DNA from 2 places in the Paraburkholderia kururiensis genome. Region 1 is predicted to be linked to the other one. Evidence: predicted binding sites of a transcription regulator. Region 1 holds the regulator's gene; the other holds the start of a gene.
What was found. Region 1 encodes HrcA, which represses chaperone genes, less so after heat shock. Its sites were predicted from a motif close to TTAGCACTCNNNNNNNNNGAGTGCTAA; they were not measured.

Region 1 (3,586 bases):
GCCCACTTCGCGAAGTTGCGTCAGCGTGGCCGGCGTGCCGTTGATGAAGGCGCGTGAGCGGCCGCCGGCGTCCACGACGCGGCGCAGCAGCACCGTGCCGCCCTGGCCTTCGTCGCCTTCGGCAGCAAACGCCTGGTCGTCGAGCCAGCGCGCGACGTGCGGGTAGACGTCGAATTCGGCGGTGATGTCGGCGCGTGACTCGCCGGTGCGCACGACGCTCGCGTCGGCGCGGGCGCCGAGCGTGAGCGCGAGCGCGTCGATGAGGATGGACTTGCCGGCGCCGGTCTCGCCCGAGAAAACCGTGAAGCCGCTGTTGAACTCGAGATCGAGCGCGGCGACGATGACGAAGTCGCGTATCGAAAGGTGGCGGAGCATGGTCTGGGTTCTGGCTTCTGCGTTTGGAGTCAGTACAGCGAGTTGTCCTCGAGCGACGGATGTTCGTTCCAGTGCAGCTTCTGGCGCAGCGTGGCGTAATAGCTGTAGCCCACGGGATGCAGGATCGGCACCGTATGGCGCGAGCGGCGCACCTCGATGGTGTCGTTCAGTTGCAGCGCGGTGAACGACTGCATGTCGAAATTGACGTTGACGTCCCGGCCCGCGACGATCTGGATGCTCACTTTGCAGCTGTCGGGCAGCACGATAGGGCGGTTCGAGAGCGCGTGCGGCGCGATGGGCACGAGCACGATGCCCTGCAACTGCGGATGCAGGATCGGCCCCGACGACGACAGCGCGTAGGCCGTAGATCCCGTTGGCGTGGCGACGATCAGGCCGTCAGAACGCTGGTTGTACATGAAGCGGCCATCCACGTGCACGCGCAGTTCGGCCATGCCTGAAAAGCCGCTGCGGTTCACCACCACGTCGTTGAAGGCGATCGCGTGGTAGATGGGATCGCCGTCGCGCGTGATGCGCGCTTCCAGCAGCGTGCGCTCCTCGCGCTCGAAGCTGCCGCATAGCATTTGCGGCACGACTTCCTGCATGTCGGCGAGCGGGATGTCCGTAATGAAGCCTAGCCGACCGATGTTGATGCCGATGAGCGGTGTGCGGTACGGCGCGAGCTGCCGTCCGATGCCGAGCATGGTTCCGTCGCCACCGAGCACGACCGCGACGTCGGCGCGCGCTCCGATTTCCGCCGGCCGCAGCGCCGTATAGCCGGTTGCCCCAATGTCCTGTGCCGTCTCGGCCTCGAACACCACGTCGAAACCCCGTTTCGCGATGCACGAGGCGAGCGCCGTCAGCGGCTCGGCAATGCCGGGCGTGTTGCTGCGCCCGACGAGCGCCACGGTCTTGAACTGGCTGTTGATCTGCATGCCGGCATTACACCATAGTCAGGTCGCGAAAAGAACCGTGCACACCCGCCGCGACAGGCCCCGCGGCACGCCGTATGACGGGGGCGCTGAGCCTTGCACGATTATCGCTAGAATGGTGATGTGTTGATGACAGGGCGAAAGGTCATGTCGATGAGGTGGCGATGTCTGCGGCCACGTGTGGCGGGTGCCTTCCGGGCGAGCGTGACACAGCCGTTGCGCCAGCGGCTGGTGCGCGAACATGCCGCAACACCCGACGCGCGGGCGTGCGTCGGCTCCCGGGCGACAGGTCGTTGAGCTAAAATTTTGCGTCATGCTAGATCCTCGCGCACAAACCCTCCTCAAAACGCTGATCGAGCGATACATCGCCGAGGGGCAGCCGGTCGGCTCGCGCACGTTGTCGCGATTCTCGGGCCTCGAACTGAGCCCCGCGACCATTCGCAACGTGATGTCGGATCTCGAAGAACTCGGTCTCGTCGCCAGCCCGCACACGTCCGCGGGACGCATACCCACGCCGCGCGGCTACCGTCTGTTCGTGGATACCATGCTCACGGTGGAACCGGCCGGGGACGAAGAGGCTGTCACGCGCGCAGTAAAAACCACCCTGAAGCCGGGCGAACCGCAAAAGGTGATCGCAGCGGCGGCGAGCGTGCTTTCTAATCTCTCGCAGTTCGCGGGCGTCATCCTGACGCCGCGGCGCAGCCATGTCTTCAAGCAGATCGAATTCATGCGCCTGTCGGACAAGCGCATTCTGCTCATCATCGTGACGCCCGAGGGCGACGTACAGAACCGCATCATGGCCACGCAGCGGGACTTTTCGCCGTCCGAACTCATTGAAGCGTCCAATTACATCAACGCGCATTTCGCGGGACTCTCGTTCGACGAGGTGCGTGGGCGCCTGCGCGAGGAAATCGATCAGTTGCGCGGCGACATGACGGCCCTCATGCACGCAGCGGTGACGGCGAGCACCGACGAAGTCGAACCCGGGGAAACCGTGCTGATTTCGGGCGAGCGCAATCTGCTCGAGGTGGCCGACCTGTCTTCGGACATGGCCCGCCTGCGCAGGCTTTTCGACATATTCGATCAAAAGACCAGCCTCCTTCAGTTGCTCGATGTTTCCAGCCATGCACAGGGCGTGCAAATTTTCATCGGCGGCGAATCGAATCTCGTGCCTATCGAAGAAATGAGCGTCGTGACCGCGCCGTACGAAGTGAACGGCAAGATCGTGGGCACGCTCGGCGTGATCGGCCCCACGCGCATGGCCTATAACCGCGTGATTCCTATCGTGGACATCACGGCGCGCCTGCTCTCCACCGCCCTCAGCCAGCAATAAGCGCGCAGAACTCATCATCGGCGATGCCCGCGCGGCATACCATCCGCCGGATGGCCGACTGTCCCCGCAGGGGGCGCTGGCTATAATGAAAACTTTCCAACCGGATCTCCGCGCCACGCGGCAGACCTTCTCGCCTATGCGCTTCGATCTCGAGCGGCCTTCGCAGTCTGCTGCGTCTCATCGCGTTGCCGTGCTGCTCATCAATCTCGGCACGCCGGACGCGCCTACGCCGCGTGCCGTGCGCCGCTACCTCGCGCAGTTCCTCTCGGACCCGCGCGTGGTGGAGATTCCCGCATTGCTCTGGCAGGTGATCCTGCGCACGGTGATCCTGCCGTTCCGGGGCTCGGCCTCCGCAAAGAAGTACGCATCGGTATGGATGCCGGAGGGCTCGCCGTTGCGCGTCTTCACGGAGAAGCAGGTGGAGGGCTTGCGGCAACTGCTGCACGTCAACGACTACGCGGTGATCGTCGACTACGCGATGCGCTACGGCACGCCAGGCATTCCGGCCGTGCTCAACCAGCTCAGGCTTGCGGGCGCCGAGCGGATTCTGCTGATGCCCATGTATCCGCAGTATTCGTCGTCAACCACGGCCACTGCCTTCGACGACGCCTTCACCGCGCTGCGTCGCATGCGCAACCAGCCGGAGATCCGTACGGTGCGTCATTACTGTGACCATCCGGCCTATATCAGCGCGCTTGCCGCACAGATTCATCACTACTGGAACGCACACGGCCGGCCCGATTTCGCCGCCGGCGACCGGCTCGTGCTGAGCTTTCACGGCGTGCCGAAGCGCACCATGGATCTCGGCGACCCCTATCACGACCAATGTCAGCAGACCGCGAGCCTCTTGATGCATGCGCTCGGTCTTCAGCCGGTGGAGTGCCTCGTCACGTTCCAGTCGCGATTCGGTCGGGCCGAATGGCTTCAGCCTTACACCGCGCCCACCCTG
Region 2 (3,586 bases), 1.4 Mb from region 1:
ACCACGCTCGCTTCTTCGCCGCCGTTCGTGACGATCTGGCGCAGCGGCTCTTCCATCGCGCGCAGCACGATCTTGATGCCCGCTTCCTGATCGGCGTTGGCGCCCTTCAGAGCGGTGATCGCTGCACGTGCACGGATCAGCGCGACGCCGCCGCCCGGGACGATGCCTTCTTCAACGGCAGCGCGGGTTGCGTGCAGCGCGTCTTCCACGCGTGCCTTCTTTTCCTTCATTTCGACTTCGGTCGCGGCACCCACCTTGATCACGGCCACGCCGCCAGCCAGCTTCGCGACGCGCTCTTGCAGCTTCTCGCGGTCGTAGTCCGAGGTGGCTTCCTCGATCTGCGCGCGGATCTGCTTGACGCGTGCTTCGATGTTGCGGGCTTCGCCAGCGCCGTCGATGATCGTGGTGTTTTCCTTGCCCACTTCGATGCGCTTCGCTTGACCCAGTTCGGCCAGCGTTGCCTTCTCGAGCGACAGGCCCGTTTCTTCCGCGATCACCTGGCCGCCGGTCAGGATCGCGATGTCTTCGAGCATGGCCTTGCGACGGTCGCCGAAGCCCGGAGCCTTGACGGCCACGGTCTTCAGGATGCCGCGGATGTTGTTGACCACGAGCGTTGCGAGCGCTTCGCCTTCGATGTCTTCGGCGATGATGAGGAGCGGACGGCCAGCCTTGGCAACCTGTTCCAGAACCGGCAGCAGGTCACGGATGTTCGAGACCTTCTTGTCGTGCAGCAGCACGAACGGGCTTTCCAGGACGGCGACCTGCTTGTCCGGATTGTTGATGAAGTACGGCGACAGGTAGCCGCGGTCGAACTGCATACCTTCCACGACTTCCAGCTCGTCGGCGAGCGACTTGCCGTCTTCAACCGTGATCACGCCTTCCTTGCCGACCTTGTCCATGGCTTCCGCGATGCGGTCGCCGATCGACGTGTCGCTGTTGGCCGAGATCGCGCCGACCTGAGCGATTTCCTTGCTGGTCGTGCAGGGCTTGCTGATCTTGCGCAGCTCTTCGACGGCTGCGGCGACGGCCTTGTCGATGCCGCGCTTCAGGTCCATCGGGTTCATGCCCGATGCGACGTACTTCATGCCTTCGCGAACGATGGACTGAGCCAGCACGGTAGCGGTCGTCGTGCCGTCACCTGCGTTGTCGCTGGTCTTGGAAGCCACTTCCTTGACCATCTGGGCGCCCATGTTCTGCAGCTTGTCCTTCAGCTCGATTTCCTTCGCGACCGACACACCGTCCTTGGTGACCGTCGGGCCGCCGAAGCTGCGCTCGAGCACCACGTTGCGGCCCTTCGGACCCAGCGTGACCTTCACTGCATTGGCGAGAATGTTCACGCCTTCGACCATCTTCGAACGGGCGGAATCGCCGAACACGACGTCTTTAGCTGCCATCTTGTAACTCCTTGAATCTCTTTGGTGAATATGGACCGTGCAGGCTTACTTGTTGACCACGGCCATGATGTCTTCTTCGCGCATCACGAGCAGTTCCTGGCCGTCCACCTTGACGGTCTGGCCAGCGTACTTGCCGAACAGGACGCGATCGCCGACCTTCACGTCGAGCGCGATCTGGGCGCCCTTGTCATCACGCTTGCCCGGGCCGATCGCCAGCACTTCGCCTTGGTCCGGCTTCTCAGCTGCCGCGTCGGGAATCACGATACCCGAGGCGGTCTTGGTTTCCTGATCCAGACGCTTGACGATCACGCGATCATGCAAAGGACGAAGGTTCATACAAACTCCTCTCTTCGAGACTTGAAGGACACTCAAGAAACCCGGCCTGGCGTAGCCAGGCCGGAGATGTTGTTAGCACTCTCGTGCGGTGAGTGCTAATTATATGGACGGGTGGTGACAAATTCAAGAACGGGGGACGGGTGTGGAAGGCGCGCTTCTCACGACACCTGGCGCGTCCAAAATCCACCGAGTCAGCGACCTTGCGCCGCGTCAGGACCCAAGCCGGATCCCCATTGAAAACAATGAGTTGTACGAGAGCGACGAGAGTGGACGCCCACGCTCCCCACCCCGTCCTCAGACGTGACGCAGGCAGATGCGCCATGCCTTCCCAGGGAAATCCCCGAGAAGGCGGGCCGCTCAGTATGCACGCGAATGCCCTGCCGGCCACTGGAAATGAAGCGCGGCGTCAGGCGCGCTCGCGAACCGGCGCGGACGCCAATGCCGCAGGCCGCTGCGTACCCGGCAGTGCGCCTTGCGATTCTCGCTTTATAGCGGCCGGCGCCGGAGCCCGTGCCGTGGCCTGTGTGACGAGCCTGAACGTTGCGACAGATCCGGCAATGCCGAGCAGCATCGGGATCAGCATGTCGTGGCCCACCTGCGTGAACTCGACCATGAGCACCAGCGCGGTCATGGGCATCTGCATCGATGCGGCCAGGAACGCCGCCGCACCCACCATCGCGAAGGCACCGGCCGACGTCCCCGGCCAGATCATGCTCCACACGCCGCCGAGCACGACGGCGAGCAGCGCGCCGTTCGTCAGCCCCGGCGTAAGCAGCCCGCCTTCCGCGCCCGCGCGCAGGCTGCCGATTTCGATCACGACCTTCAGCACGAGCAGGGTCGCGGCGAGCCCGATGGTCAGGGCGCTATCGAACGAAAGCGTTGCGGCGCCTTTACCGTTGCCGGCCAGCTGCGGGAAATAGATAACGAGCGCGCCGATCACCGCGAAGTTGACGAGCGCAAAGAGCGGCAACCGCCCGTCCTTCGGTGCGCGGGCGCGGGCCTGTTCTGCGAGCCGCGTGAATCCCCACGCGGCGAGCCCAAAGACCGGACCGCAGATAGCCGACCATACGGCAAGCGGCATTGTCAGGGCGAGCGGCCCGAGCAGCGTGTACTGATGTTCGTTACCGAGTCCGAGCCACGCGGTGGCGGCCGCAATCGTCGAAGTCACGATGGCGGGCACCAGCGCCCGCCACTCGAAGGTTCCCAGCAGCACTTCGAGCACGAACAGCGCACCACCCAGCGGCACGTTGTAAACCGCAGCGAGGCCCGCACCGGCGCCGCACGCAATGATGATGCGGGTTTCGCCGGCACTCAGCCCCGCCCGCTGCGAAAGCCAGCTACCCCACACCGCGCCGATCTCGCGCGGCGCCACTTCCCGGCCCAGCGGCGAGCCGAGCGCCACGGTAACGATCTGCAGCAGCGCATGGACGACGGTGCTCGCCCCCGGCATGCGGGGCCCATCCGCCTTGACGGCCCGCTTGATGCTGACGAGCGGCCGGCCGAAGCGGTAGAGCATCCACCATCCGAGCCCCGCAACCAGGCCGCACGTCACAAGCGCCGCGAACCGTCGCTGCGGCGATGCGCCGCTCACGCCGCTCAGGAAGCTCTCGTGGCCGACGAAGTGGTCCAGGCTGTAACCATAGGCGAGATGCTGGATAGCATGCAGCAACAGCGCCAGCAGCATGCCGCCGAGACCTGCGCCAACGCCGGTCAGCACAGTCACCACCGTCAGCGCCACGAGCGCGCGCAGGCGACTGCGCCCGGCGCCGAAGCGAGCCATCGAAGAGAATTCGGAAGCCATGATGCGCCGCCAGACAAGGGAAAACCCGAATCTTAGTTGCGCGGCAGCATGCGTG

Region 2: the regulator HrcA is predicted to act here: its motif matches at 1,803-1,829, upstream of groES (co-chaperone GroES).

What each region holds. Positions count from the first base shown of each region.
Region 1 is NZ_CP139965.1:3,604,250-3,607,835, reverse strand. It holds gene recN (DNA repair protein RecN) at 1-375, opposite strand, end outside; gene U0042_RS16065 (NAD kinase) at 405-1,307, opposite strand; gene hrcA (heat-inducible transcriptional repressor HrcA) at 1,618-2,637, shown strand; gene hemH (ferrochelatase) at 2,774-3,586, shown strand, end outside.
Region 2 is NZ_CP139965.1:5,036,524-5,040,109, reverse strand. It holds gene groL (chaperonin GroEL) at 1-1,394, opposite strand, end outside; gene groES (co-chaperone GroES) at 1,440-1,730, opposite strand; gene U0042_RS22650 (chloride channel protein) at 2,137-3,510, opposite strand.